2 regions of the Bradyrhizobium sp. USDA 376 genome follow, and region 2 is predicted to be linked to the other one. Evidence: riboswitches for the same ligand, from Rfam matches in the RefSeq annotation. Region 2 holds a riboswitch; the other holds the start of a gene.
The links. A riboswitch is a leader RNA that binds a small molecule or an ion and turns the genes downstream of it on or off. The one in region 2 is predicted to bind glycine.
Positions count from the first base shown of each region.

Region 1: it holds a riboswitch for glycine, as region 2 does, so the genes downstream of both, gcvT (glycine cleavage system aminomethyltransferase GcvT) here and ACVJ19_RS35595 (D-amino acid dehydrogenase) in region 2, are expected to answer to the same signal.

Region 1 covers NZ_JBSSGN010000001.1:7,725,644-7,740,710, reverse strand. Annotated here, with positions in the region: gene ACVJ19_RS36455 (hypothetical protein) at 1-66, shown strand, start outside; gene ACVJ19_RS36450 (hypothetical protein) at 126-1,100, shown strand; gene istB (IS21-like element ISFK1 family helper ATPase IstB) at 1,363-2,124, opposite strand; gene istA (IS21-like element ISFK1 family transposase) at 2,143-3,684, opposite strand; gene ACVJ19_RS36435 (IS110 family RNA-guided transposase) at 3,915-5,165, opposite strand; gene gcvP (aminomethyl-transferring glycine dehydrogenase) at 5,534-8,401, opposite strand; gene gcvH (glycine cleavage system protein GcvH) at 8,419-8,787, opposite strand; gene gcvT (glycine cleavage system aminomethyltransferase GcvT) at 8,798-9,943, opposite strand; glycine riboswitch at 10,090-10,180, opposite strand; gene alaS (alanine--tRNA ligase) at 10,401-13,079, shown strand; gene ACVJ19_RS36410 (cyclic nucleotide-gated ion channel) at 13,086-14,312, shown strand; gene ACVJ19_RS36405 (DUF3455 domain-containing protein) at 14,317-14,832, opposite strand; gene ACVJ19_RS36400 (NADP-dependent isocitrate dehydrogenase) at 14,933-15,067, opposite strand, start outside.
Region 2 covers NZ_JBSSGN010000001.1:7,549,044-7,564,110, reverse strand. Annotated here, with positions in the region: gene ACVJ19_RS35615 (IS481 family transposase) at 1-617, shown strand, start outside; gene ACVJ19_RS35610 (ABC transporter ATP-binding protein) at 642-2,291, opposite strand; gene ACVJ19_RS35605 (ABC transporter permease) at 2,419-3,306, opposite strand; gene ACVJ19_RS35600 (ABC transporter permease) at 3,325-4,266, opposite strand; gene ACVJ19_RS35595 (D-amino acid dehydrogenase) at 4,449-5,750, opposite strand; glycine riboswitch at 5,818-5,923, opposite strand; glycine riboswitch at 5,927-6,031, opposite strand; gene ACVJ19_RS35590 (M20/M25/M40 family metallo-hydrolase) at 6,226-7,356, opposite strand; partial or broken gene ACVJ19_RS35585 (ABC transporter substrate-binding protein) at 7,627-9,235, shown strand; gene ACVJ19_RS35580 (ABC transporter substrate-binding protein) at 9,369-10,976, shown strand; gene ACVJ19_RS35575 (glycosyltransferase family 39 protein) at 11,222-12,817, shown strand; gene ACVJ19_RS35570 (hypothetical protein) at 12,827-12,970, opposite strand; gene ACVJ19_RS35565 (multidrug effflux MFS transporter) at 13,024-14,274, opposite strand; gene ACVJ19_RS35560 (hypothetical protein) at 14,553-15,067, shown strand, end outside.

The DNA.
Region 1 (15,067 bases), 180 kb from region 2:
CACCTGACCAACGAACGGCTCTGGTGGTGGGACCCCGAGACCCGGTCGTTGATTGCGCCTGCCTGATGCGGGGGCGCAGCTGATAGCACTGCTGATTCTCATATCGGTTTTGTTGAGAGGTCACCTTGTCACATCTAATCCTGACAACGAACGATTTTGCGGCGAACGCGCTTCGCCAGTCACGTGCGGCGAACGTCGCGCTTGGGTTCCGGTTGCGCTTCGTCTCGGGAAAATTGCCTTCCGAGGAGCAACTGTTGATAGGGCTGGCGCGGCGATCCGCAAAGCACAGCAATCCGGGGGATCATTGGCTCGACGATGCGTGCCGCGCCTTGCTGGACGGCGTTGGCACGCGCGACATCGGTTTCTTCGAGCTCTGCGAGAAGTTCGACTCAATCGAATTGTGGGTCGATCCCAGGCCCAACGATCAGCTTGTACTCGTCTGGCTGCTCGACCTGCTTCGTCCCTACAAGGAGATCACGACGAAGCTGAGCCTTGTGCATACCGACGACATTGTTGCGAACTATGCTCCGCAATCGGTCGCAAAATGGAAGTTGCCGGCCTTCAAGGTGGCCGAGAACCATTTGGTGACGGCAAGCCGCGCCTGGCGAGCCTATCGGGCTGAAACACCAGAACCTTGTTTCGATCTGCTGATGACGGATCTGATGATCCTGCCGAGACTTCGATCGGCGCTGATTGCGGTGCTTGAAGAGCTTCCGGACAGCGTGACGGGACTCGGTGCCAGCGAAATGGATCTGCTGGATTTTGTGAACGACGGGCACACCGACCCGAGGCGCGTCTGCGAGGCGACGTGGATTCGCGATGTATTCGACGGACGCGACGCACAAGAGGCTTTGATCGAACTGGGGGAGCATTCGGTCCCGCCGATCCTGCTGGGCGATCCGTCGTTCAACAATGAAGACCGCTACTTCGGCAAGAGCGAGTGGAAAGTCACGCTGACTGAACTCGGGCGTTCGCTTGTCGCCCGCGAAGACGACATGTGGCGCCACAACCCGATCAAACGCTGGTGGGGCGGTACTGAACTCACCAACGAACAGGTCTGGCGATGGGATCGCGAAAGCCGATCGTTGGTTGCGCCTTAGAGGCGCGTTGAGTGCCGTAGGACCTCCTACCCGTGGTCAAGAGGTAGACGTCCTTGATGGGCGAGCATAGCGCCGTGCTCGCCGCCGTCCAGGACGCTTCGCGCCGGCGTTGCCGGTGCCGACGGCCTCCTGGACAGCGTCTGCGCGCGGCGCTGTGGCGATCGGTGCGGATTTCACGGATCGTGAGCATCGATTTCGCGCGATCGTGAGCACTGAATTCAGACGATCGTGAGCAGCCCGCTACGGCCGATGGGAGATAGAGTCAGTGTTCTGGTTGGCCGTCAAGGGTGATGGTTTTGGCGCTGCGTTTTCGCATGCTTTCTCCGGTGAGCTGGAGGCGGTGGGCGTTGTGGACGAGGCGATCGAGAATGGCGTCGGCGACCGTGGGGTCCCCAATGGCTCCATGCCAGGTGTCCACGGGGAGCTGACTTGTGACGATGGTGGATGCGCGGCCATGGCGGTCCTCGAGGATTTCGAGCAGATCGCGGCGTTCCGCGGCGGTGAGCACCGATAGTCCCCAATCATCCAAAATCAGAAGCTGAGCGCGGCCGAGGCTTTTGAGGAGCCGAGCGTAACGTCCGTCTCCGCGCGCGAGCGCGAGCGCCTCGAACAGCCTTGGAACGCGATGATAGAGGACTGATCGGTTGTCGCGGCAGGCCTTGTGGCCGAGCGCGCAGGCTAACCAACTTTTGCCCAGGCCGGTTGCCCCGGTGACGAGCAAATTCTCGTGGCGATCGATCCAGCGACCTTCGACGAGTTTGGCGAAAACGGCGCGGTCGATGCCCCGCGGGGTGCGCAGATCGACGTCCTCGACGCAAGCAGTCTGGCGCAGTGCGGCGATCTTGAGGCGCGTGGTGAGCCGCCTGGTGTCGCGTTCGGCGGCTTCGCGGTCGACCAACAGGCCGATGCGATCTTCGAACGGCAGGGCTTCGAGATCGGGCGATCGGCGCTGCTCCTCGAAGGCCTTGGCCATTCCGGTCAGGCCAAGCTCGATCAGCCGTTCGTGGGTTGGGTGGTTAAGCATGCCGGGTCTCTCCTTGCTTCAGTGGAAGTAGTCGCGTCCGCGGATGTTGCCGTGGCGCAGGGGCTGGTGCTCGAAAGATTCGTCGAAGAACGTGCGATCGAGGCCGTTCTGGAGGATCGATCTAATCGAGGCGACGGAGCGCGCCTTGATGAGGATGCCCCTCCGGCAGGCTGCGTCGAGGCGTTCGGCGCCGTAGCTTTTGACGAGCGCCAGAATGCCAAGGCAGGTTCGAAAGCCTTGTTCTGGATGGGGCCGGGCGTCGATCACGGCCTGGAAAAACGCTGCTGTCGAAGGACCGATCCGCTCGCCGGCGGCGATCACCGCGGCGGGGGTCCATTTGCCGTAGCGGCGATGGGCGCTGGGCATGTGGTCGGCGATGGTGGTGTGTCCGCGTCGGTTGGGCGCGCGGGCATGGCTGGCGATCCGCTGGCCCTTGTGGAAGATCTCGACCGTCCGATCGTCGATACGGGCATCGACCAGCTCGCCAATCAGACGATACGGCGCGGAGTACCAATGGCCGTCGACCTCGACATGATAATCGGGAGCGAGGCGGCAGCGCTTCCAGCGTGCGAAGGCATAAGGCTGATCTGGCAGCGGGGTTAGCTTGGGTTTGTCGAGTTCGGCAAACAGTTCGGCGCGGCTTGAGCCGAAGCCACGCATTTGACGAGCATTGAGTTCGTCGACGAGTGTCTTGATGGCGGCGTTGAGCTCGGCCCGGGAAAAGAAGCGCTGATTGCGCAGCCGGGCCAGAATCCAGCGCTGGGCGATTTGCACCGCGACCTCGACCTTCGCCTTGTCTTTTGGGCGCCGCGGCCGTGCGGCGAGAATGGCCGTGCCGTAATGGCTCGCCATCTCGGCATAAGTGCGATTGAGGCCGGGATCGTAGCGGTCGGGGTTGCTGACGGCGGCTTTGAGGTTGTCGCAGACCACGAACGTCGGCGTTCCGCTCAAAAACGTGAACAAGTTGACGTGGGCCCGGATCCAGTCGGCCAAGCTCTCGCTGGGGCAGGCCTCGGCGTAGGTGTAGTTCGAAGCGCCCATCGCCGCGACGAACAGCTTCATCGGCTGCACTTCCCCGGTCAGGGGATCGACGATGTCGATGGTGTCGCCGGCGAAATCCACGAACACCTTCTCGCCGCCCAGATGAATCTGCCGCATCGAAGGTCGGACCCGCCCCTTCCAGGCCTCGTAGGTAGTGCAGAACCACGTGTACCCGAAACCGTCGGGATTAACGGCGCGATACTCCTCCCAGAGCAGGCGACGGGTTACGTTGCGCCGGCGGAGCTCTTTATCGATGTAGCTCCAGTCGGGCACCGGCCGCTGCGGGCTCTGAGACGCTGGTCGTGGGGCCGGGAAAAGCAAAAGCTCCAGGTCTTCATCGGTCATTCCCTCCGGAAGCGGCCAGCTCAACCCAGCAGAGCGGGCGCGGCTCAGGTAGCTGTGCACAACGCCGTTGCTGACGCCCACGCTCCGCGCGATGGCCCGCTCTGGCAGGCCTTGAAAATGTTTTAACCGAAGGACTTCCTTGATCCGGCGCATCGACAATCTCTGGGTAGGCATTGGACTTCCTCGTTAACCACGAGGTCATCCCTAAGCCGGTTGAGTTGTCGGCCGAAGCGCTGCAAGGCTCCGAAAGCCTTGCTCACGATCCCGCGAAATCGTTGCTCACGATCGTCTGAAATCTCTGCTCACGATCCCCTGAAATCCGCGCTCACGATCCCGCGAAACGCGCAGCGATCGGCAGGTCGGGACGAAGGAATGGTCACACCGGCCGAACAAAGGAATGAGGCTCAGGCTTTAGTGGAGGTCCTTGCGCTATAGTCCGCCTCGTATGGGGTGTGTCGCTTGAGCGTCGTGCACAAGGCAAAGAGCAAGCGATCCCCTACAGTGCGCAGAGCACGCGCGTGGCCATGTCCTCGCTGTCGCAAGGCATCATAGCGTCGCCTGCTGGCCTCATCGTGTTGGATGGCGACCCGCGACCAGTGATGGACGGCGCTCTGTAGCCGCCTGTTGCAGGCGAGGCGACGGATCACGAAGCGTTGCTTGCCGCTTTGCCGCGTCACCGGCGCGGCCCCTGCCAAGGCGCGCAGAGCATGATAATCTCGCCTGCGCAGAGGCTCTGCGGCCTCGGCGAGCAGTGTGGCGAGATGGATCCTGCCGATTCCTGGCCAGGAGCGAAGGATCGTCACGTCGCACTGCTCCGAGCTCTGCCCCGAGGCCTTCTCCTCGCCTTCGATTGCGACGCACAGACGGTCCAGGTTCTGATGCGCCTCCTTGATCTGCTGATTGACCAGGTGCAGTCGTGCCGCCAAGCTGCGGATGTGTGCGCAGGCGGCCTCGGTGGTGCCGGGTGCCACGAACAGCGGGGCCTCGCGTAAAGTTTCAAGCACCCCCGCCGCATCAAGGCGGCGGATGCGATGGGCTTTCAGAACGCGTGCAATTGCCTTCTCGCTGGCCTTGGCCGCACGGGCCGGCGTCGGCACCATCTGCCAAAGCGCCAGGAACCATTCGTCAGCGACATCGTCGGTCAGCTTGGTGGCCTGCGGATAATATCGCCACAACTGCTTGCGCAGCCGGTTGGCAAGACGTGTGCGCTCCTGCTGCAGTTCGTCGGCCAAGCGCGACCACTCGCGCAGCTCGATCATCGTGGGATCGTCGACCACAAGCCGACGGAACGCCGCGCGATCCGTGCGGAGCGAAGCTCCGAGCACATGGGCATCGCGGCGGTCATCCTTGGCACCAGCCACCGTGAAGCGATCACGGAAGCGGTCAAGCTGCTTGGGATTGATCGCGAACACCGCAAACCCGTGTTCGAGCAACACCTCCACCACCGGGCCGTGCGGCATCTCGATCGCCACGGCGATCTGCCCCGGTGCGGCGTTGGTCTTCTGCAGCAGCCAGTCGCGCAACTCCGTCAGGCCCGCACCCTCATGGGCGAACTCGCAGTGAGCAACCTGTCTTCCTTCGGTATCCAGCAGGCAAACGCTATGGCTCTGCGTTGCCCAATCGATCCCGACGAACCAGCGTACATCTTCGAGCATTGTTGGGACCTCCTTGCTCTCAAAAAGCGGGCCACCGCGATCCTGATCGATCCCTGTACTGGCGCTCTCGGCGCGAACCTCCTACTGGATCTCGACCGCGGCCGCTCTGCCGGGGCGCGGCTCCTACGTCGGTGTTCAAGACACAGGTGGGCAAGGCTGCTCCCGGCGGATCGGCCCGTGTTCCAGTCTACACCTTCGACTGGATGCGAACCCCAAAAGGGTACAGGGTGGGTTAGCCGAACGGGCTGCGCGAAGCGCGGTCCGCTCGGCGTAACCCACCACTGTTTATATCCGTAGAGACTGAAGAGGTGGGTTACGCCAAGGGACTGCGCTTCGCGCAGCCGCCCGCTAACCCACCCTACGAAGCCTTACTCCGCGGCTTGCGCGTAATCGCTCACCGGCGGGCAGGAGCACACGAGGTTACGATCACCGTAGACGTTGTCGACACGGCCGACCGGGCACCAGTATTTGTCGGTCCGCGAGACGCCGTCGGGGAAGACGCCCTCACTGCGCGTGTAGGCGCGCTTCCAGTCGTCGTCCGCGATGTCGTGGACGGTGTGCGGGGCGTGGCGCAGCGGCGAGGCTTCGATCTTGAAGCGGCCGGCCTCGACCTCGGCGATTTCTTTCCGGATCGCGATCATTGCGTCGCAGAAGCGGTCCAGCTCCGCCTTCGATTCCGACTCGGTCGGCTCGATCATCAGCGTGCCCGGCACCGGGAAGCTCATGGTCGGAGCGTGGAAGCCGTAGTCGATCAGGCGCTTGGCGATGTCGTCGACGGTGACGCCGGATGTCGTCTTCAGCGGACGGGGATCGACGATGCATTCATGTGCAACGCGGCCCCTGGCGTTCTTGTAGAGCACCGGGAAGTGCGCATCGAGGCGGGCTGCGATGTAGTTGGCATTGAGGATCGCGATCTCGGTGGCGCGCTTCAATCCTTCGCCACCCATCATCAAAATGTAGATGTAGGAGATGGTCAGGATCGAGGCCGAGCCGAACGGTGCGGCCGAGACAGGGCCTACCGCAGCGTCAGCTTGCGTCGCCGGATGGCCGGGCAGGAACGGCGCGAGATGCGCCTTGACGCCGATCGGGCCCATGCCGGGGCCGCCGCCGCCATGCGGGATGCAGAAGGTCTTGTGCAGGTTGAGATGGCTGACATCGGCGCCGTAATCGCCGGGCCGTGACAGGCCGACCTGCGCGTTGAGGTTGGCGCCGTCCAGATACACCTGGCCGCCATGGCCATGCACGATCTCGCAGATCTCGCTGATGTGCTCCTCGAACACGCCATGGGTCGAGGGATAGGTGATCATCACCGCGGCGAGATCGTTCGAATGCTTTTCCGCCTTGGCGCGGAGATCGTTGACGTCGACGTCGCCGTTCTTCTCGCAGGCGACCACCACCACGTCCATGCCGACCATCGCGGCCGAGGCCGGGTTGGTGCCGTGGGCGGAGGAGGGGATCAGGCAGATCTTGCGATGGCTCTCCCCGCGCGCGGCGTGATAGCCGCGGATCGCGAGCAGCCCGGCATATTCGCCCTGCGCGCCCGAATTCGGCTGCAGCGAGATCGCGTCATAGCCGGTGATGTCGCACAGCCACTTCTCCAGCCGCGCGAACAGCGCGTGGTAGCCCTTGGCCTGCTCGCGCGGGACGAACGGGTGCAAGCTGCCGAATTCCGGCCAGGTCAGCGGCATCATCTCCGTCGTCGCGTTCAGCTTCATGGTGCAGGAGCCCAGCGGGATCATTGCGCGGTCGAGCGCGAGATCGCGATCGCTGAGCTTGCGCATATAGCGCAGCAGCTCGGTCTCCGAACGATGCGTATTGAACACTGGATGGGTCAGGAAGGACGTCGCTCGCTTCAAGGCGTCCGGCAGCGCCTCGCGAGTCGAGGCGTCGATCTCGGCATAAGCGAGCTTGCCACCGAAGGTGCGCCAGACTGCTTCGATTATTGCGGGCGTCGTTGTCTCGTCCAGCGCGATGCGCAAGGCGCCGTCGCTGAGGCCAAGATTGATCTTCTCGGCCACAGCGCGCGCGACGATCTCGTCGCGCTTCGCGCCGACGTCAACCGTCACCGTGTCGAAGAAGCTGTCCGACTCCGGGGCAAAGCCGAGCTTGCGCAGGCCGGCGGCGAGCACGGCGGCGCGGCGATGCACGGTACGAGCGATCTGCGTCAATCCTTCGGGGCCGTGATAGACCGCATACATCGAAGCGATCACGGCGAGCAGCACCTGCGCGGTGCAGATGTTGGAGGTCGCCTTCTCGCGGCGGATATGCTGCTCGCGGGTCTGGAGCGCGAGGCGATAGGCGGGCATCCCGCGCGAATCCACGGAGAGGCCGACGATGCGGCCGGGCAGGGAGCGCTTCAGCGCATCGCGCACCGCCATATAGGCCGCGTGCGGTCCGCCATAGCCCATCGGCACGCCGAAGCGCTGCGCCGAGCCGATCGCGATGTCGGCGCCAAGCTCGCCGGGCGAGGCGAGCAACGTCAGCGCCAGCAGATCGGCGGCCACGATCGCGAGCGCGCCCTTGGCCTTCAGAGCCGCGATCGCGGGCCGGAGGTCGCGCACCGCGCCGGAAGAACCCGGATATTGCAGCAGCGCGCCGAGCACGTCTGATTTGTCGAGATCGGTGAGGGGATCGCCGACGACCAGCGTCCAGCCGAGCGGCTCGGCGCGGGTGCGCATCACCGCCAGCGTCTGCGGATGCACGTCCTTGTCGACGAAGAAGGCCTTGGCCTTCACCTGCGAGTGCCGCTCCGCGAGCGCCATGGCTTCGGCCGCGGCGGTCGCTTCATCGAGCAGCGAGGCGTTGGCGACGTCGAGCCCGGTGAGGTCGCAGATCATGGTCTGGAAGTTGAACAGCGCCTCAAGCCGGCCCTGGCTGATCTCGGGCTGGTAGGGCGTATAGGCCGTGTACCAGGCCGGGTTTTCCAGAATGTTGCGCTGGATCACCGCGGGCAGGATGGTGCCGGAATAGCCCTGGCCGATCAGCGAGGTGAAGACCTGGTTCTGCGCGGCGAGCTCGGCCATATGCGCGATCGCCTCGGTCTCGCTCAGCGGCTTGCCGAGGTCGAGCGGGGTGGCCTGCCGGATCGAGGCCGGCAGCGTTTCTGACATCAACGCATCGACGCTTCTAGCGCCGACCGTTTCGAGCATTGCGGTGACATCGCGCGCCGACGGACCGATGTGGCGGCGAACGAAACTGGCGGCGGTCTCGCCGCTGGATTTACGGTGCGCGGTCATCGCTTGCTCCATAGTCCCTAAGCCGTATGTGCCTTGTAGGCGGCTTCATCCATGAGGCCGCCGAGTTCGCTCTTGTCGGCAATCTTGATCTTGAAGAACCAGGCCGCGCCTTGCGCGTCCGAATTGATCAGCGCCGGCTCGGCGGCTAGCGCCTCGTTGGTCTCGAGCACTTCGCCGGTAACAGGGGCGTAGACGTCCGAGGCCGCCTTCACGGATTCCACGACGGCGGCGGCTTCGGCCTTCTTCAAGCTGCGGCCGACCTTGGGCAATTCGACGAACACGACGTCGCCGAGCTGCTGCTGCGCGTAGTCGGTGATGCCGACCGTGGCGGTATCGCCGTCGATGGCGAGCCATTCATGGTCGGAAGTGTACAGCGTCGTGGTCATTGTCTCGTCCTCAGCGTTTGTAGGTGTTTTTCACGAAGGGCATGGCGGCGACCTGCAAGGGCAGGCGCTGGCCGCGCACCTCGGCGAACAGTTTTGTGCCGAGCGCGCTCAGGCTCACAGGCACGTAGCCCATCGCGACCGGCGCGCTCAGGCTCGGGCCGAAACCGCCCGAGGTGACCTTTCCGATCGGCTCGCCGCCCGCGCTCTCAGCAAACACCAGCGCGCCTTCGCGCACCGGCGCACGGCCCTCTGCGCGCAGGCCGACGCGGCGGCGGGATGCACCGTTATCGAAGTGACCGAGGATCTTTTCGGCGCCGGGGAAACCGCCGGCGCGGGCGCCGCCGGTGCGGCGGCTTTTCTGCACCGACCATTCCAGCGCGGCTTCGACCGGCGTGGTGGCGGTGTCGATGTCGTGGCCGTAGAGGCAGAGCCCGGCTTCCAGCCGCAGGCTGTCGCGGGCCCCGAGGCCAATCGGCAGCACGTCCGGATTTTCAAGCAACGTCCTGGCGAGGCGTTCGGCATCGCTGGCGGGAACCGAGATCTCGAACCCGTCCTCGCCGGTGTAGCCGGAGCGCGAGACGAAGCACTTGATGCCGGCGACCTCATGCGGGCCGGCGTCCATGAACTTCATGCCGGGCGCCGCTGCACAGAATTTCGCCAGCACCGCTTCCGCCTTCGGACCCTGCAGCGCGATCAGCGCGCGGTCGGCAAACGAATCGATGATGCAGTCGCCAGACAGATTCGCGCGCAGATGCGCCTCGTCGGCGTCCTTGCAGGCGGCGTTGACCACCAGGAACAGGTGATCGCCGAAGTTGGCGACCATCAGATCGTCGAGAATGCCGCCCTCGGCATTGGTGAACTGGGCATAGCGCTGCCGGCCCGGCGCAATCGCCACGATATCCTGCGGCACCAGCCGTTCCAGCGCGCGGGCGGCGTCCTCGACCTTGCCCGACTTCGGCCGAAGCGCGATCTGGCCCATATGGGAGACGTCGAACAGGCCGGCTTGGATGCGGGTATGAAGGTGTTCCTTCAGCACGCCCGCGGGGTATTGCACGGGCATGTCATAGCCCGCGAACGGCACCATCTTGCCGCCCAGGGACACATGGAGGCCGTAGAGGGGCGTCCGTTTCAGGGAGTCTTGGTTGTGCGCTAGCATCTCAGGGGCCCTCGGCGGTTCCCCGGGGACGATTCCCCGATGGACACCAGTCGAAGCCCCATCTGTCGCTGTGCCTGAGAGTATTATCCCGTCGGCGGACGCAGTCCGGGTCTTAAGCCCGTCGGCGCCTCTTTCCAGATGCTGTCAAAGCCACGCGGTCCTTTTGCCTGAGAGTTTCCGGGGCGGTTGCTCCTTCGGCGCCGGCTGCCTAAAGCCGGTCTCTCCCGACGTGGCCGTACGATACAGATGGGTAGAGACCACAGGGTAGCCAAGCCTGTCAACGCGACTTCAGCGGCTTTCAACCGGATTGAGCCCCTGCGGCAACCCTCTGATCTCCTTGCACAGTTTCTGGACAGCGAAGCTGGCCTTGTCTAAAAGCGCTTTGGCCCGCAGATATCAGCCTTAATTTCCGGTTTGGACGGCGGCAGCGGGTCCAAGCACACCCGATTGGATGAACATGAGCGGCGTCAACGAGATCAGGTCGACCTTTCTGAACTTCTTTGCCGAGAACGGCCACGAGATCGTGCCGTCCTCGCCACTCGTGCCGCGCAACGACCCGACCTTGATGTTCACCAATGCCGGCATGGTGCAGTTCAAGAACGTTTTTACCGGCGTCGAGAAGCGGCCGTACCAGCGCGCCACCACCTCGCAGAAATGCGTGCGCGCCGGCGGCAAGCACAACGACCTCGACAATGTCGGCTACACCGCGCGCCATCTCACCTTCTTCGAGATGCTCGGCAATTTCTCGTTCGGCGATTACTTCAAGGAGCGCGCGATCGAGCTCGCCTGGAAGCTGATCACGAAGGAGTACGGGCTGAAGAAGGACAAGCTGCTCGTCACGGTCTACCACACCGACGACGAGGCGGCGGGCCTGTGGAAGAAGATCGCCGGCTTCTCCGACGACCGCATCATCCGCATCCCGACCTCGGATAATTTCTGGGCGATGGGCGACACCGGCCCGTGCGGCCCGTGCTCGGAGATCTTCATCGATCGCGGCGAGCACATCTGGGGCGGGCCTCCGGGCTCGCCGGAAGAGGACGGCGACCGCTTCCTCGAATTCTGGAATCTCGTGTTCATGCAATACGAGCAGGTGACGAAGGAGGAGCGCGTGGATCTGCCGCGTCCCTCGATCGACACCGGCATGGGCCTGGAGCGCATGGCCTGCGTCCTCCAGGGCGTCGACAGCGTGTTCGAGACCGACCTGTTCCGCCATTTGATCGACGCGACGTCGTCCGCGCTCGGCAGCGGGCCGAACGAGCAGAATGTCGCCTCGTTCCGCGTCATCGCCGACCATTTGCGCTCCTCGGCCTTCCTGGTTGCGGACGGCGTGCTGCCCTCGAACGAGGGCCGCGGCTATGTGCTGCGCCGGATCATGCGCCGCGCGATGCGCCACGCACAGCTGCTTGGGGCGAAAGAGCCGCTGATGCATCGCCTGGTCTGGGCGCTGGTCCGCGAGATGGGCCAGGCCTATCCCGACCTGATGCGCGCGGAGAATCTGATCGAGGAAACGCTGCGGCTGGAAGAGACCCGCTTCCGCAAGACGCTGGCGCGCGGCCTTGCCATCCTCGACGAGAAGAGCGCGTCCCTGAAAAAGGGCGACATGTTCGACGGCGACGTCGCCTTCACGCTGTACGACACCTACGGCTTCCCGCTCGACCTGACCCAGGACGCGCTGAAGTCGCGCGGCATCGGCGTCGACCAGTCCGCCTTCACCGACGCGATGGAGCGTCAGAAAGCCAAGGCGCGCGAGTCCTGGAAGGGCTCGGGTGAGGCCGCCTCCGAGGCGATCTGGTTCCCGCTGCGCGAAAAGCTCGGCGCCACCGAGTTCCTGGGCTACGAGACGGAGAGCGCCGAGGGCGTGGTGTCCGCACTGGTCAAGGACGGCCAGGAAGTCGCCAGCCTCAAGGCCGGCGAGACCGGTGCGCTCGTGCTGAACCAGACGCCGTTCTATGCGGAATCCGGCGGCCAGGTCGGCGACACCGGCGTGCTCACCGGCGAGGGCGGCATCAAGGTCCGCGTCACCGACACGCAGAAGAAGCTCGGCGATTTCTTCGTCCACATCGGCACCGTCGAGAGCGGCGAGCTCAAGCTCGGCACGGCGCTGCAGCTCGAAGTCGACCACGGCAGGCGCTCGTCAATCCGCGCGCATCACTCGGCGACGCATCTGATTCATGAAGCGCTGCGTCAGGTGCTCGGCGATCACATCGCCCAGCGCGGCTCGATGGTCGCGCCGGACCGGCTGCGCTTCGACTTCGTGCATCCGAAGCCGATCACGGCGGAGGAGCTTGCCCGCGTCGAGGACATCGCCAACGACGTGGTGCTGGAGAATGACGAGGTCACCACCCGCGTGATGGGCGTCGACGAGGCCCGTGAAGCAGGGGCGCGCGCGCTGTTTGGCGAGAAATACGGCGACGAGGTCCGCGTCGTCTCCATGGGCAGGACCGCGCGCGAGCGCGGCGCCAACGTGCTTGGCTGGTCGGTCGAGCTCTGCGGCGGCACGCACGTCAAGCGCACCGGCGACATCGGCCTGATCACGCTGACGAGCGAAAGCGCGGTCGCCTCGGGCGTGCGCCGCATCGAGGCGCTAACGGGCAACTACGCGCGAAAACACGCCAACGAGACCATGGCGCTGGCGAAGACCGCGGCGAACGAGCTGCGCACCTCGATCGACGACGTGCCGGCGCGCATCGCCGCGCTGATGGAGGAGCGCAAGAAGCTCGAGCGCGAGCTGTCCGACGCCCGCAAGAAGCTCGCAATGGGCGGCGGCGCATCCAGCGGCAACGGCGCAGCGAGCGGCGTGCGCGAGGTCGGCGACGTCAAGCTGATGGCGCGCGCGGTCGAGGGCATCGAGATGAAGGATCTCAAGGGCCTTGCCGATGACGGCAAGAAGCAGATCGGCTCGGGCGTCGTCGCCATCGTCGGCGTCACCGAGGACGGCAAGGCCGGCGTCGTGGTCGGCGTCACGCCGGACCTCACCGCGCGCTTCAACGCCGTGAACCTCGTGCGCGTCGCCTCCGAAGCGCTCGGCGGCAAGGGCGGCGGCGGCCGGCCCGACATGGCGCAGGCCGGTGGCCCCGATGGCGCCAACGCGACCGCGGCGCTTGCGGCGATCGAAAAAGCGATGGCAGGCGCTTAAAGCACCATGCGCCTCGTTCCGCGAGGACGTGGGCCTGGCGATCCCGACTTGCGGGATCGCCTCTACGAATTGCTGGAGCACGACCCCCTGGCCTATTCGGTCGGGTCGCGCTTCATCCAGCTCATCATCGCCGTCATCGTGCTCAATGTGGCCGCGATGATCCTCGCCTCGGTGCCGGAGTTAGATGCGCAATTCGGCATGCTGTTCGCAGGCATCACCATCCTCGCGGTGATCGTGTTCGCGCTGGAATATGCGGCACGGCTGTGGACCGTGGCCGGCCATACGCCGCGCAAGGGCTCCGCGCTCGCCGACCGGCTGGGCTACGTCTTCTCGGCGCTCGGCATCATCGACCTCATGGCGTTCCTGCCGGCGGCAATCGTGCTCGCGACGGGACGGCATGCGACGCTGGCAGCGCTCGGCGTGCTGCCGTTCTTCAAGCTGATCCGCTATTCCCCGGCGATGCGCTCGCTGCTCGCCGCGGTGCATGCCGAGCGTCGCGCGCTGATCGGCTGCATCGTCATCCTGGTCGGCGCGGTCTTGACCTTCGCCTCGCTGCTCTACGCCATCGAGCGCGACGTGCAGCCGGACAAGCTCGGCACCATTCCGCAGGCGATGTGGTGGGCAATCGTGACGCTCGGCACCGTCGGTTATGGCGACGTCGTGCCGGTGACGCCGCTCGGCAAGTTCATCTCGACCTTCGCCATCATCAGCGGCTTCGCCATGATCGCGCTGCCGGTGGCGATCATCTCCTCCGCGTTCGCGGAAGAGGTGAGGCGGCGCGATTTCGTCGTCACCTGGGGCATGCTGGCGCGGGTGCCGCTGTTCTCGCACCTGTCGGCCTCCGAGATCGCCGACATCATGCGTCTCCTGCGCGCCCGCACCATCGAGCAGGGCGAGATCCTGGTACGGCGGGGCGATGCCGCTTCGTCGATGTATTTCATCACCGCGGGCGAGGTCGAGATCGCGCTGCCGAGCCAGCAGGTGCGGCTCGCCGACGGCACCTTCTTCGGCGAGATCGCGCTGCTGCATAAGACAAAACGCAGCGGCACCGTCACGGCGACGCGCAAGACGCGCCTGCTCGTGCTCGACGCCCAGGATTTTCACGCCTTGATCGCGCGCATGCCAACGCTGGCCGAGCACGTCCATACCACCGCCAAGGCGCGGCTCGCCGATAGCGGCGACCTCGCGCAGGCCGAATTGGCGCAGGCGGAGAAGGAAGACACCGACCGCTGAGCGGTCAGCCCTTCTTCAGGAAGACGTATTCGGCCGAGTAGGGCAGGCTTTGAAAGGTGCCCGCCGTATCGCAGGGACCGTCATTCAACCAGCCGCCCTTGGTATGAATACGTTGTACCGTCGTGACATCGCTCAGAAGCCCGGTGCCGCGGTGGCTGGTCACTTCCAGTTTGAGCCACGGGATATCGGTGGTCTGGCCTGACGCGTTAGCGATGGCCAGCCTGCCAATCATCTTGCCGACGACGGCGCTGCCGTCGGCAAGCTCCCAATTTGGCCCGGCATAGTGACGGCCGACGGTCTTGCCCTCGGACAGCAGCGTCGCGACCGGCTCGCGGAAGGCCCAGGCGAGCTTGCCGTCGGCGGCGGCCTTGCACTCATAGACCTGCGCGCCCTCGGCGTGGACGTTGAGCACGATGGTCTCGCCGGGTGCGGCGATGGCGTCGGGGAGCGGATCGGCGGCGGCCGGCCCGGCCATTACGGCGAGCAGCATCAGGCAGGGGATGGCAAGCTTGGTCGACATGATCGCATCTCCGCAAAAGCTCTCAAAAAAAGAAACGGGCCGCGCCCAAAGGCGCGGCCCGTGATGATGTCTGGCCCAGTCGGGCGAAATTGCGGTCGGCTTACGCCGCCAGCTCTTTCGTCAGGTTCTCGGCGACCTTGTCGAGGAAGCCGGTGGTCGAGAGCCAGCGCTGGTCGGCGCCGACCAGGAGCGCGAGGTCCTTGGTCATGTAGCCGGCCTCGACGGTGTCGACGCA
Region 2 (15,067 bases):
GGATACGCGACCTGGAGCCGGCCGAACCGGAGCGCCGCTATGAGCGCGAGACGCCCGGCGAGATGCTCCACATCGACATCAAAAAGCTCGGGCGTTTCGAGCGTGTGGGCCACCGCATCACCGGCGATCCGAGTGGTCCGAACAAGAGCCGTGGCGCTGGTTGGGATTTCGTCCACGTCTGCATTGACGACCATTCCCGCGTCGCGTTCTCCGAGATCAAGCCCGACGAGACCGCGGACAGTGCTGTTCCTTTTCTCAAGGCGGCTGTGGCTTATTACAAAAGCCTCGGCGTCACCGTCACGCGCGTCATGACCGACAATGGCAGTTGCTACCAGTCCTTCGCCTTCCGCGACGCTTGCCGGGACCTCGGCATCAAGCATATTCGCACCAAGCCCTATACACCCAGAACAAACGGCAAGGCCGAGCGCTTCATCCAAACCGCGCTTCGCGAATGGGCTTATGCCAAAGCCTATCCAACATCAGATCGGCGCGCCCAAGAGCTGCCGTTCTGGCTGCACCAATACAACTGGCACCGGCCCCACGGTGGTATAAAATCTCAAACGCCGATCAGCAGGCTCGGTTTGACCGAGGACAACCTCTTGAGGCTCCACAACTAGGCCGGGACGACACCGTGAGTGTTGCTACAGCGTGGCCGCCACGCCTTCCGTCACCGGCCGGAAGTTCGCAAAGTCCCAATTGCGTCCCGGCGCCGCGTCCAGCAGCGCCTTGGTGTAGGCCTCCTTCGGATGCGTCAGCACTTCGGCGGCGGGGCCCTGTTCGACGACGCGGCCGTGCTGCATCACCACGACCTCGTCGCAGATTTGCGCCGCGACGCGCAGGTCGTGGGTGATGAACAGGATGGCGATGCCGAGCCGCTTCTGGATCTCGTCGAGCAGTTCCAGCACCTGCGCCTGCACCGAGACGTCGAGCGCGGAGACCGCTTCGTCCGCGACCAGCACGTCCGGATCGAGCGCGAGCGCGCGGGCAATCGCGATGCGTTGGCGCTGGCCGCCGGAGAACTGGTGCGGATAGCGCGACACGGCGTCAGCCGGCAGCCCGACGAGCTCGAGCAGCTCGCGCGCGCGTTTCATCGCGTCGGCATGCGAGGTCCCGTAATTGATCGGGCCTTCGGCGATGCTCTCGCCGACGGTGACGCGCGGGTTGAGCGAGCGGTAGGGATCCTGGAACACGATCTGGATCTTCTGCCGATGCGGCTGCAGCAGGCGGCGCGAGATGTCGGCGATCTCACGGCCGGCAAGGCGCACGCCGCCGGAGGTCGGATCGATCAGGCGGACGATGCAGCGCGCCACGGTCGACTTGCCCGAGCCGCTTTCGCCGACGATGCCGAGCGTGCGGCCCTTGCGCAGGGTGAGCGTGACCTTGTCGGCGGCGACGACCTCGCGGCCTTTGCCGAAGAACGCGCGTTCCTTGTAGACCTTGCCGAGCTCGTTGGCCTCGAGCACCACCGGCTCGCGACTCTCCTCGCGCGGCGGCCGCGGCACCAGGCTCGGCACCGACGCCAGCAAATTGCGGGTGTACTCCATGGTCGGGTTGCGCAGCACGGTCTCGAGCGGACCGGTCTCGACGAGGCGGCCTTGCCGCATCACTGCGACGCGGTCGGCGATCTCGGCCACCACGCCCATGTCATGCGTGATGAACAGCACCGCCGTGCCGTGATCGCGCTGGAGGTCGCGGATCAGGGTCAGGATCTGTTTCTGCGTGGTGACGTCGAGCGCGGTGGTCGGCTCGTCGGCGATCAGCAGCTTCGGCTCCAGCACCAGCGCCATCGCGATCATGATGCGCTGGCGCTGGCCGCCGGAGAGCCGGTGCGGGTAGGAGGCGAAGATGCGCTCGACCTGGGGCAGGCGGACCTGCTCCATCATGTCGAGGATGCGCTTCTTGCGCGCCTTCGCGTCGAGCTTGGTGTGGGCGCGCAGCACCTCGTCGATCTGGCGGCCGACCGGCACCACCGGATTGAGCGCGGTCATCGGCTCCTGGAAGATCATCGCCATCTGCGTCGCGCGGAGCTGGCGCAGGCGGCGGTCGGTGGCGGTGAGCAGCTCCTCGCCGACCAGCTTGACGCTGCCGGAGGTCGGCACCAGCGTGCCCTTCGGCAACAGGCCCATCGTGGTGAGCGAGGTCACCGACTTGCCCGAGCCGCTTTCGCCGACGAGGCACAGCGTCTCCCGCTCGCGCACCTGGATCGAGATGCCGTCGATGATGTTGGCGCCCTTCGGCTTCTTGCCGACGGAGACGACGAGGTTGTTGATGTCGAGAACAGGGTTGGTCATGCGAGATCTCCACCGTCGTTCCGGGGCGCGCGCAAGCGTGAACCCGGAACCTCGAGATTCTTAGGTGCGCAATTGCGCACCATAGTTCGGTGCTTCGCACCGCCCCGGAATGACGGAATCAATGGTTTCACTTTCCTTCCCGCTGCTTCATGCGGGGATCGAGGGCGTCACGGGCGGCATCGCCGATCAGGTTGATGCTGAGGATGGCGATCGAGAGCAGCAGGCCCGGCCAGAAGATCAGCGAGGGTTTGATCTGGAAGTACTGGCGGCCCTCGGCCATGATGTTGCCCCAGGTCGGCGTCTCAGGTGAGATGCCGGCGCCGAGGAAGGAGAGGATCGCCTCGGTGAGGATCGCGGAGGCGCAGACATAGGTGCCCTGGACGATCAGCGGCGCGATCGTGTTCGGCATCAGGTGCCGCCACATGATCTTCGGCAGGCTGGAGCCGACCGAGATCGCGGCCTCGACGTAAGGCTCCTCGCGCGCCGACAGCACGACCGAGCGGACCAGGCGCGCCACGCGCGGAATCTCAGGGATCGTGATCGCGATCAGCACGGTCCAGATGCTGGCGCCGGAGAGCGAGACCACCGCGATCGCGAGCAGGATGCTCGGCATCGCCATCAGGCCGTCCATGATGCGCATCATCACGGAATCGACCAGCTTGAAGAAGCCGGAGACGAGGCCGATCGAAAGGCCGATGGCGATCGACAGGATCGCCGAGCCGATGCCGATCAGCAGCGAGATGCGGCCGCCATAGATCACGCGCGACAGGAGGTCGCGTCCGTAAGCGTCGGTGCCGAGCAGGAATTGCGCCGAGGCCGGCTTCAATCGCTGCGACGGCGCGAGCTGGATCGGATCATGCGGCGCGATCAGCGGCGCGAGGATCGAGATCACCACGATCAGGGCGAGCAGGAACGTCGCTGTCGCGATGATCGGCGTCGAGGTGAGGAATCCGAAGCGCGGCCGCAGCGGCGAGGTGATCGGAATGGACGACTGGGGAAGGGTATCGACCGACATTTTGTTCTTGTCCTTGCCTCAGTACCGGATCCGGGGATCGAGCAGGGTGTAGGCGACGTCGATGAGAAGATTGACGACGACGTAGATCAGCGACGTCAGCAGGATCATGGCCTGGATCACCGGATAGTCGCGCGCCAGCACCGCATCGACGGTGAGGCGCCCGATGCCGGGGATGTTGAACACGCTCTCGGTGACGACCACGCCGGAGATCAGCAGCGCAAAGCCGGTGCCGATCACGGTGATCACGGGCACGGCGGCGTTGCGCAGCGCATGCCGCATCATCACGGCAACCTCGTTGATGCCTTTCGCACGCGCCGTTCGCACGTAATCTTCACCGAGCACGTCGAGCATCGCCGCGCGCGTCATGCGCGCGATCAGCGCGATGTAGATGAAGGACAGGGCGCAGGTCGGCAGGATCATGCGCTCGAAGAACGGCCCAAAACCGTTAAAGATGCTGCGGAAGCCCTGCACCGGCACCAAGCGCAAATCGATCGCGAAGACCTCGATCAGGACATAGCCGACCACGAACACCGGCACCGAGAAGCCCAGGACCGACAGGCCCATGACGAAACGGTCGATCCAGGTGCCGTGCTTCCACGCCGCGATCACGCCGAGCGGCACGGCGACGATGACGGCGAGGATGATGGTGCACAGCGCGATCGAGATCGACGGTTCGACGCGCTGGCCGATCATCTTCATCACCGGCAGGTTGGAGATGAGCGAGGTTCCGAGGTCGCCGTGCAGCAGCTTGTTCACCCAGGTGATGAACTGCACGATCAGGGGCTCGTTGAGCCCGAGCGATTCGCGGATGCGCTCGAGCCGTTCCGGCGTCGCGTTGTCGCCGGCGAGGATCGCGGCGGGATCGCCAGGCGTCAGCCGCAACAGCAGGAACACGAACAGCGCGACGACGCCCATCACGGGCACCGCGGCCAGAACGCGACGAATGAGATAACCTAGCATGCACCTATCTCCGGCTGCGGAACTTGTGGGGCCCTGGGGCGCCCGTGGATTCGAACGTGTCTATCATGCGCGCCTGTACTCGGGCTGGGAAAGCGGGCCGGAGATGCCGGTCTTTCGGGGCAAATTGTGTGCCAAGGGCAGGGCGGTCGCAAGAGGCCGCCCCCGCGTCCGATCGAGACCACTCAGGATGCATGACGCAGCTCGCGCTCAACCCCAAGTGAAGGCACGGTCGGCGGCGCATTGAGCCCGCGCCAGCCGTCAATGGTCCCGGCGATCATCTGCGCGGTTGCGGCCGACAGGGTCCAGCCGAGATGGCCATGGCCGGTGTTGAAGAATACGCCCGGCATCCGCCCGGCGCGCACCACTGGCATCATGTTCGGCATCATCGGGCGCAGCCCGGCCCAGGGCACGACGCGCGATGTTTCGATGGCGGGGAAGTTGCTGCGCACCCAGTCGACCAGCGGCTGCACGCGGTCGGCGCGGATGTCGCGGTTGAAGTCGTTGAACTCGGCCGTGCCGGCCACCCGAAAACGATCGGCGCCGAGCCGGCTGGTGACGATCTTGGCGGCTTCGTCGAGCAGGCTCACGGTCGGCGTCGCGGCGCGGCTTTCGGCGGTGTCGAGCTGAACGGTGATCGAATAGCCCTTCACCGGGTAGACGTTGATGCGATCGTCGAGGAGGGCGGCGAAGTGGCGGCTGGCGACGCCGGCGCAGACCACGACTCCGTCCACCTTCAGCATGCCGCGCCCGGGGGCGACGGCATCGCTTGCGGCGAGATCGGCCCAGCCGAGCACGAAGCCGCTGCCGGCGCGCGCAATTGAATCGATATCGGCCTCGTGGATGAAGGTCGCGCCGCGCCGCTTGCAGGCGTCCGCCAGCCCGCGGGTGAACTTGTGGATATCGCCGGTCGCATCCGACGGCGTGTAGAAGCCGCCATAATAGGCCTTGCGCAGCGTCGGCTCGATCGCGCGGATCTCCTCCGCCGTCACCGGACGGCGATCGAGGCCGCCTTCCTGCAGCAGCGCGTTGACGCGCAGGCCGGATTCGAAACCCGCCTTGTCGTGATAGATGTGGAGGATGCCGCGGCGTTCGAGATCGAAGTCGATGCCTTCGCGCGCCGCGATCTCGAACAGATGCTTGCGGGCTTCGATCGCAAGCCGCGTGGTCTCGATGGTGTTGGCGCGGTAGTTGCCGATGTTGGCGACGAACTCGCTCATCCACGAATATTTGTGCCAGTTCGGCCGCGGGTTCATCAGCAGCGGCGCGTCGCGCCGGAACATCCAGCGCAGACCCTTCAGGATCGTCGCGGTGCTGTTCCACACTTCGGCATTGCTGGCGGAGAGTTGCCCGCCATTGGCGAACGATGTCTCCATCGCGGCGTAACGGTGCTTGTCGAGCACTGTCACCTTGAAGCCGCGTTCGAGCAGGGCATAGGCGGTCGTCACGCCGGTGATGCCGGCGCCGATGATGGCGATATGGGTCATGGCAGGGTCGGGGCTCCCGTGAGTTAGGATAGGTCGGCCGCCGGCCAAAGGCCGTTGGCGGCGCCCCATCTGTCACGGTTACCTGAGAGCTTGATCCGCTGCGGATCACGCAACGGACTATCCCCTTCGGTGGACGTCACGATTGCCTGAAATCGCGCCGTCTCTCTCCAGATCGTCCTGACGATACGGTCCTTTTGCCTGAGAGTTTCCGGGGCGGTTGCTCCGTCGGCGCCACAACGAAAGCTGAAAACCTTCGTTGCGATCTCTCCCGCATCGTCGCGTGGACAATCGAGCAGTACGATACGCCTCATTTTTAGACAAGGATAAATTTAGACCGCCACTGCCAACGCATTGTGCAATGCGAAGTTGATGACCGCGTCATTCCGTGCGCGACCCGGAATCCCGAGATTCTCAGGTGCGCAACTGCGCACCATAGTTCGCGTCTTCGACGCGCCCCGGAATGACTCGGGCCGTATCACTCCAGCGTCGCCAGCAATCCCGCCATCAAGCGCCCACGCTCGACCAGGCTATCGACCTCGATGAACTCCTCGAGTGTGTGGCCATTGCCGCCGCGCACACCGAGGCCGTCGAGAGTCGGAATGCCCATCGCACCGGTGAAATTGCCGTCGGAGCCGCCGCCGGAGCTCGCATGCGGTAATTCCGCGCCGAGAGATTTGGCGATGCCGCGTGCCTTCTCATACAGCGCCATGGTGCCGGCATCCGGCTCCCAGACCGGGCGCGTCACGCCGCGCGTGATCTTGAAGGTGACGTCGTTGTTGGTGCCCGACAGTGCCAGCATCCTCTCGACACCGCGGTCGAGATCGGCCTGGCGCTTGGCCATCGACAGCGCCTCGCCGGTGGCGGTCGTGGCAACGCAATTGACCCACTGGCCGCCATGCACGACGCCGACCGAGAAGGTGCAGTCCTCCGTCGTCATCGCGTCGATCGCGAGAATCTGTCGCGCCATTTCGCGGATCGCCGAGCGTCCCGCCGACAGCGTCGCGCCGGCGTGGCTCGGCCGTCCCGTCGCCTCGAGATTGAAGCGTGCGATGGCGTAACGTCCGGTGGTGACGCCGTTGTCGGCGCGGCCGGGCTCCGGCACCAGCACGTACTTATTGCGTGCCGCTTCCGCCTCGATGATGTCGCGCGTCGACGGCGTGCCGACTTCTTCGTCGGGTGTGAACAGCACGGTGATCGGCAGCGGCGTCGTGAACGAGGCGCGCGCCAGCTGCCGGATCGCTTCCAGCGAGAGATAGTTGCCGCCCTTCATGTCGTAGATGCCGGGGCCGTAGCACTTGTTGCCCTCGCGCCGCCATTTCAGCTTCTCGATGGTGCCGACGGGATGGACGGTATCCATGTGACCGGCGATCAGGATTCCGGGCTCGCCCTGTTTCGGATGCGGAAACCGGGCGCGGATCACGTCGCCAAAACCCTGGCGGCCGGCGATGCGCTCGATCGTCGCACCCATGATGGCCATATCCCGCGCCGCGACATCGAGCATGCGGTTCACCGCGCCCGCGTCCCAGGTCGGGCTTTCGCATTCCACCCAGGTGCGCAGGCCCTCGAGCATGGTCTCGGAATCGAAGGGAAGATTGGCTGGATTCATCTCAATGTCTCTCAAGCTGCGAAAGATGGAACGCGCATTGCATCGGCGCGCGGCAGGACAAGCGGAGAGCGTTGTAGAGCCAAACCGATCTTTGTGGAGCCCGTGCGCGCGCCGCGAGGGCTTGCGACGAAACCGGATTGACGCGCTCAACACTGTCTGCAAGTCTCGAAAAGATAAAGGCATTGCATGAGGTTAGTTCGCCCAAGGAACGAACCGGATGCTCAACGAATAACCTGCCTTTGAACAGTTTCACGTCAGGAGAAACTTTTTATGTCCAACTTCATGCGCCGGGGGCCTCGCGCGCTCGCCTCCAAACTTGCGCTGTCGGTCGTCGCGCTTTCAACGGCGCTGGCCTCGCCGGTGCTCGCGGCCGGCAAGACTCTTACCGCGGTGATGCATTCCGACCTTCGCATCATCGATCCGATCTTCACCACGGCCTACATCACGCGTGACCATGGCTACATGGTCTACGACACGCTGGTGGCCCCCGATTCGAATTTCAAGATCCAGCCGCAGATGGCGGACTGGAAGATCTCCGACGACAAGCTCACCTACACCTTCACGCTGCGCGACGGATTGAAATGGCATGACGGCGCGCCCGTGACGGCGGAAGACTGCGTCGCCTCGCTCAAGCGCTGGGCCGCGGTCGACGGCATGGGCCAGAAGCTCATGGACTTCACGGCGAGCATCGAGGCGACCGACGCCAAGACCATCACGCTGAAGCTGAAGGAGCCCTACGGCCTCGTCCTCGACTCCATCGGCAAGCCGTCCTCGCGCGTCGCCTTCATGATGCCGAAGCGTCTCGCCGAGACGCCGCCGGACAAGCAGATCCCCGAGCAGGTCGGCTCGGGTCCCTTCAAGTTCGTGCAGGGCGAATTCCAGCCCGGCGTGAAGGCGGTCTACGTCAAGAACACCGATTACGTGCCACGCAAGGAGCCGGCGAGCTGGACCTCGGGCGGCAAGGTGGTGAAGGTCGACCGCGTCGAATGGATCACGATGCCGGACTCGCAGACCGCGGTGAACGCGCTGCAGTCGGGCGACATCGACTTCATGGAAAACCTGCCTTACGACATGCTGCCGGTGCTGGAAGCGAACAAGGAGCTCACGCTCGAGGTCTCCAACAAATTCGGTTTCCAGACGCTCGGCCGGATGAATTTCCTCTATCCGCCGTTCGACAACGTGAAGGTGCGCCGTGCCGCTCTGCTGGCGATGAACCAGAAGGACGTTCTCGACGCGCTCGTAGGCAACGCCAAGTACCAGAAGATCTGCGGCGCGTTCTTCATCTGCGACACGCCGCTCGCGACCGACGTCGGCTCCGAAACCCTGGTGAAGGGCAACGGCATGGCGGAAGCCAAGAAGGCGCTGGCCGAATCCGGCTATGACGGCACTCCGGTGGTGATCATGGCGCCCGGCGACGTCACGACGCTCAAGGCGCAGCCGATCGTGGCCGCCCAGCTGCTGCGCGAGGCCGGCTTCAAGGTCGACCTGCAGGCGACCGATTGGCAGACGGTGGTGAGCCGCCGCGCCAGCCAGAAGCCGCCGAAGGAAGGCGGCTGGAACATGTTCTTCACCAACTGGGTCGCGGCCGACGTGTCCAACCCGATCGCAAATCTCTCGATCGGCGGCCAGGGCAAGAAGGGCTGGTTCGGCTGGGCTGAAAGCGCCAAGATCGAGCAGCTCAAGGACGCCTTCGTCCGCGCCTCCTCGATCGACGAGCAGAAGAAGATCGCGACCGACATCCAGAAGGAAGCCTATGAGCAGGTGATCTACATCCCGCCTCGGGCAGTACCTGCTGCCGAGCGGCTGGCGCAAATCTCTCACCGGCTTGCTCGACGGCCCCGCAACGCCGCTGTTCTGGAACGTCGACAAGTCTGAGTAAACCCCAGTCCAAGTAAGGAAAGGCGCATCGCGCCTTTCCTGCCGAACATTACGCGGCGCCGCTGTCATCAGCGGCGCCGCTTGCCAGGAGAACTGCCAAGAAAACTGCCAACAGAACTGCCAGGAGAACTTCGATGTTCCAAATCATCCGCCGGGGACGTCTCGCGTTCGCCTCCAAACTTGCGCTTTCGGTCGTGGCGCTTTCGGCACTGGCCTCGCCGGTTCTCGCCGCAGGCAAGACCATCACCGCCGTGATGCATTCGGATCTGCGCATCCTCGATCCGATCTTCACCAGCGCCTATATCTCGCGCGACCATGGCTACATGGTCTACGACACGCTGATCTCGACGGATTCGAACTTCAAGATCCAGCCGCAGATGGCGGATTGGAAGATCTCCGACGACAAGCTGACCTACACCTTCACGCTCCGCGATGGCCTGAAGTGGCATGACGGCGCGCCCGTCACCGCGGAAGATTGCGTGGCCTCCCTGAAGCGCTGGGCCGCTGTCGACGGGATGGGGCAGCAAATGATGCTGTTCACCGCGAGCATCGAGGCCACCGACCCCAAGACCATCACGCTGAAGCTGAAGGAGCCGTACGCGCTCGTGCTGGAATCGATCGGCAAGCCGTCCTCGCGGGTCGCATTCATGATGCCGAAGCGTCTCGCCGAGACGCCGGTGGACAAGCAGATCCCCGAGCAGATCGGCTCCGGCCCCTTCAAGTTCGTGCAGAGTGAATTCCAGCCCGGGGTGAAGTCGGTCTATGTCAAGAACACCGATTACGTGCCGCGCAAGGAGCCGGCGAACTGGACCACCGGCGGCAAGGTGGTGAAGGTCGACCGTGTCGAATGGATCACGATGCCGGACGCGCAGACGGCGTTGAACGCGCTGCAGTCGGGTGACGTCGATTTCATGGAAATTCCTGCCATCGAAATGCTGCCCACCATCGAAGCCGACAAGGAGCTCAAGCTCGAGATCCTGAACAAGTTCGGATTCCAGACGGGCGCGCGGATGAATTTCCTCCATCCGCCATTCGACAACGTCAAGGTCCGCCGCGCCGCATTCCTGGCGATCAAGCAGAAGGACGTGCTCGATGCGCTGATCGGCAATCCCAAGTACTACAAGGCTTGTGCTGCGGCCTTCATTTGCGACACGCCGTTCGCGACGGATGTCGGCGGTGAGACCCTCGCGAAGGGCGGGGACATGGCTGCGGCCAGGAAAGCGCTGGCCGAGTCCGGTTACGACGGCACTCCGGTCGTGCTCATGGCGCCGGGCGACGTGCTGACGCTGAAGGCCCAGCCGATCGTGGTGGCCCAGCAGCTGCGCGAAGCCGGCTTCAAGGTCGACCTTCAGGCGACCGACTGGCAGACGGTGGTGAACCGGCGCGCCAGCCAAAAGCCGCCGAAGGAGGGTGGCTGGAACATGTTCATCACCAACTGGGTCAGCGCCGACGTGGACAATCCGATCTCCAACGTCGCTGTCGGCGGGCAGGGCAAGAAGGGCGGCTGGTTCGGGTGGGCGGAGAACGCCAAGATCGAGCAGCTCAAGGACGCCTTCGTTCGCGCGGCCTCGGCGGAGGATCGCAAGAAGATCGCGGCCGAGATCCAGAAGGAAGCCTATGACCAGGTGCTTTACATGCCGCTGGGTCAATATCAGGCGCCGAGCGCGTGGCGGAAGTCGCTCACCGGCGTGATCGACGGCCCGGCAACCCCGGTGTTCTGGAACGTCGACAAGACGGAGTAAGGCCGAGTCCGAGTAGGGGAAGGCGCTTCTCGCGCCTTACGTCTCGACCATCGCGCGGCGCCGCTGTCATCAGCGGCGCTGTTTTAATTTGTTGTTGCGTTGATTGAGAAGGCGGGGCGCTTTTTAACTCTTCCAGTTTCCAATTGTTGCTATTTGTTTCTGTTCTGAAATAGATGTGGCGTCTTCGCGCATCGCTTTCCTTGTCCCATTTGCTTCCCGTGCCGTTCGATTTTGCATTCCAGGCGATGGCCGAACGGTCGGATCGCGCGCCGGCGCGCTGGCGCCGGCCTTTCCTTCGCTGGCTCGACCACGTCGATGCGGGCTGGGCCGTGCCGCTCCTCATCGCGTGCTTCGTCTTGGTCTGGACCCTCTATCTCGCCATCGCCTATGCCGGCGGCGGCCTGCATCCGGATACGCTCGAGGCATGGACCTTGGGCCGGAATTTCGCCTTCGGCTATCACAAGCATCCGCCGTTGATGGGGTGGGTTACGGCGGCGTGGACCTCGGTGTTTCCGCTCAGCGATTGGTCGCTGCAATTGATGGCGATGGCCAATGCCGGGCTCGCGCTGGTCTTCGTCGACCTGATCTCGCGGCAGTTCGTGACCGGACACAAGCGCGTCCTGGTGCTGCTGCTGTTGATGCTGACGCCGGCCTATCAATTCCACGCCCAGCGCTTCAACGCCAATGCGGTGCTGCTCGCGACCTGGCCGCTGGCGACCTGGTGCTTCCTGCGCGCGTTCGAGACGCGCACCGCGCTGTGGGCGGTTGCGGTGGGATGGACGACGGCGCTGGCGATGGTCGGCAAATATTACTCGATCTTCCTGGTCGCGAGCTTCGCCTTTGCCGCGCTGGCGCACCCGGGGCGGCGCGCCTATTTCTTCTCGGCGTCCCCCTGGATCTCGGTCGTCGTCGGGCTCGCGGCGCTGTCGCCGCATCTGTATTGGCTCGCGACGACAGGCGCATCGACCTTCACCTATGCGTTGGCCCACGCCAATGGCAATGTCGTGAGTTCGCTCGGCGACGTCAGAAACTTCCTGTTGGGACTGGCGGCGGCGATGAGTGTGTCCGCCGTGCTCTGGGTGTTGATCGCCGGCACGCGGCTGAAGCAGTTTCCGGCCGACTTTGCCGCGATGAGCCCGGGCCTGCGACTTCTGTTCTACGTTGCGATCGGAACGATCGCGCTGCCCGTGCTGACGTCGCTCGCGATGGGGACGGATCTGCCGTCGCTATGGGCGTTGCAGGGGCTGTTCCTGTTCGTCGTGCTCATTGTCTGCGGCACGCGCTATCCGATCGAGCGCTTCTACACGGTCAACGTCACGGTGATCGTGGCCGGCGTCGCGTTCGCCGCGGTTCTGGTCGCCGCCCCGATCCATGCCGTCTACCGCAACGAACATGGCTACGAAGAAGGCCGGAATTTCTACGCGCAGGCGGCGAGCGAGTTGACCCGCGAATGGCGCGAGCTGACCGGCACGCCACTCAGCGCCGTCAGCGGCGACGATTCGCTGGCGTTTGCGACCGCATTCTACAGCCCCGACCATCCGCGTTATGCACGGCCGTTCGCGTATCAATACAATTGGGGCTTGCCGCGCAAGACGACCCTGGACCGCGGCTGGGCCGCGCTCTGTTTCCGCGGCCAGGACCAATGCAGCCGCTGGATGGAGGGGGTGTCTTCGCGCGCCGAGCATTTCGTCAAGCGCGAGTTCACGGTGGAGGCAAGGCTTTGGGGCAAGCCGGGCCTGACGCGTGAGGTGGTGGTGCTGATGGTGCCGCCGCGTGGAAGAAGCTCGGCACCGGAGAGCGCTGCCGAAGAGTTCAGCGCCAGCAGGCGTGCTGCGGAGTAGAGTGCGCGCTCAGCAATGGCTGTCGCGCACCTGCTCAAGCCCTTCACTCGCGAATGGCAGGCTGGTGTCCGGCCGCTCCTCGGCAAGCTGTTGCTGTGGGGCGGGCCGCTCGGTTTCCCACGCGGGCTGATCCGGCTTCTTCTTTGGTTCCATCTCGCCATCCTCTCGATTGCTGCAGTACAACATCGAGGCCGCCGGGAAGTTCCTTAACTAACGGGACGATGATGCGGCTTGAACAGCCGTCCCTTCTCAACCACGAGCACGATTGCGAGCGCTGCCAGCGTCGACAGGAAGAAGCCGACCGAGAACGGCAGCAGCGTGCCGTCAAAGCTCTGGCCGATCGCCATGCCGACCACGATGCCGATCAGGGTCGTGATCGAGCCGTAGAGCGACGAAGCAGTGCCGGCGATGTGGCCCTGCGGCTCCATGGCGAGCGCGGTGAAGTTCGCGACCATCATGCCGAACGAGAACATCATCAGGGCCGAGAGCGCCATGAACAGCGCGAGCGGCAGCACGCCGAGGATCTCCGTCAGCAGCATCACGCCCGCCACCACGGTGTAGAGCGTCAGCGCGCCATGCGAGATCACGCGCATGCCCAGTCGTCCGACCAGCTGCGCATTGAGGAAGCCAGCCACGGCCGTGCCGGCCGCGATCGCAGCGAAGGCGAGCGGAAAATAGTGACCGAGATGATAGATGCCGGTGAAAACCTGCTGGGCGCAGAACACGTAGGCGAACAGCGCGCCGATGACGCTGCCGGCGGCCGTCGCATAGCCGATGGTCTGGCGGTTGGTCACGGTCTGGCGGAAGGCCGAGAACACGTCGGCGGGTGCGAGCGACCGGCGTTCGGATACGGGGAGGGTTTCAGGCAGCCGCAGCACGCACCATGCGAGCGCGAGCAGGCCGTACAGCATCAGCACGACGAAGATGCCGCGCCACGCCGTCACCAGCAATACCGCCTGCCCGAACGAGGGCGCGATCACGGGCACTGCGATGAACACCATCATGGCGAGCGACATCACGCTGGCCATGCGGCGGCCGACATAGCAGTCCCGCACGATCGAGGTCGCGATCACGCGCGTTGCCGAGGTACCGAGCCCCTGCAGCGCGCGCGCCAGCAGCAGCGTCTCGAACGAGGGCGCGGCGACCGCCAGCACGCTCGCGACCGCATAGACCGCCATGCCGCCGAGCAGCACCGGGCGGCGGCCGAAGCGGTCCGACAACGGACCCATGACGAACTGGCCCACGCCGAAGCCGATCAGGAAGGTCGACAGCACCAGCTGGAGATGATTGGCGACGGGAATCTTGAATGCCGCCCCGATATTGGGCAGCGCGGGCAGCATCATGTCCATCGCGAGCGGATTGAGCGCCATGATGGACGCGATCACGATGACAAATTCGGGAAAACCCATGGGGCGGTGTCCGGAGGACACCCAATCGTCGGCATTGACGTCGGACAAGAAGCTCACCTCTGAAATACAGGGCTTCTTCTAACGTCCATGCTGCGACGCACAACCCATGTTTCGGGATGGCTGTCAGGCGGGGCGGAGGCGGACACGAGTTGGTGAGGTAGCCCGTCACTCCGCCGTCCCAGCCACGCGCCGGCAACCAGTCATTCACCATAAGATCGCGGGCGCCGCACCGGGGAGATGAATCCGCAACTCATCCTGTCCATGGTGGCCTGACGGGGCGCCGCGCAGGCGCCCCGGAGGAACCCGGCAAGACAAGGTATTTCGCAGTGTCCGACGTAGCACGATGGTTGGGCCCCTCGGTCGACATGACCGCAAGGCGAAACATCTGGCTTGCCTGGCTGATCGGGCTGACGGCGCTGCTGGTGCTCGGCAATCTCGTCAGCGACGGCACGCTTCCCCTCAATTACGGCTGGGACGTTCGCGTCAATTGTGCCGCGGTCGATGCCTATGCCGACGGGCTCGATCCCTATTTCGTCAAGAACCTGAAAGGCACCAGGCTCTCCTATCCCTATCTGCCTGTGACGCTCGACGTCTTCCGTCCCGTGTGCGCGGGCGGCGTCCTCGTCGCTCATCACATGGGCGTCTATCCCGTCCTCGCCGTGCTCTGCGGCCTGCTCCTGCCGGGGCTTGGCCGGACGCGATCAAGCCCGCGCGATGTCGCGCTCAGGCTGCTCTGCGTGTTCGGCGCGTTCGTCGGCTTCGAATGGGTCTGGGCGACCGGGAATTTCGCGATCCTGGGCGGCGTGCTGACCGCGGTCGCGCTGAGGCTCCTGCTTCGCCC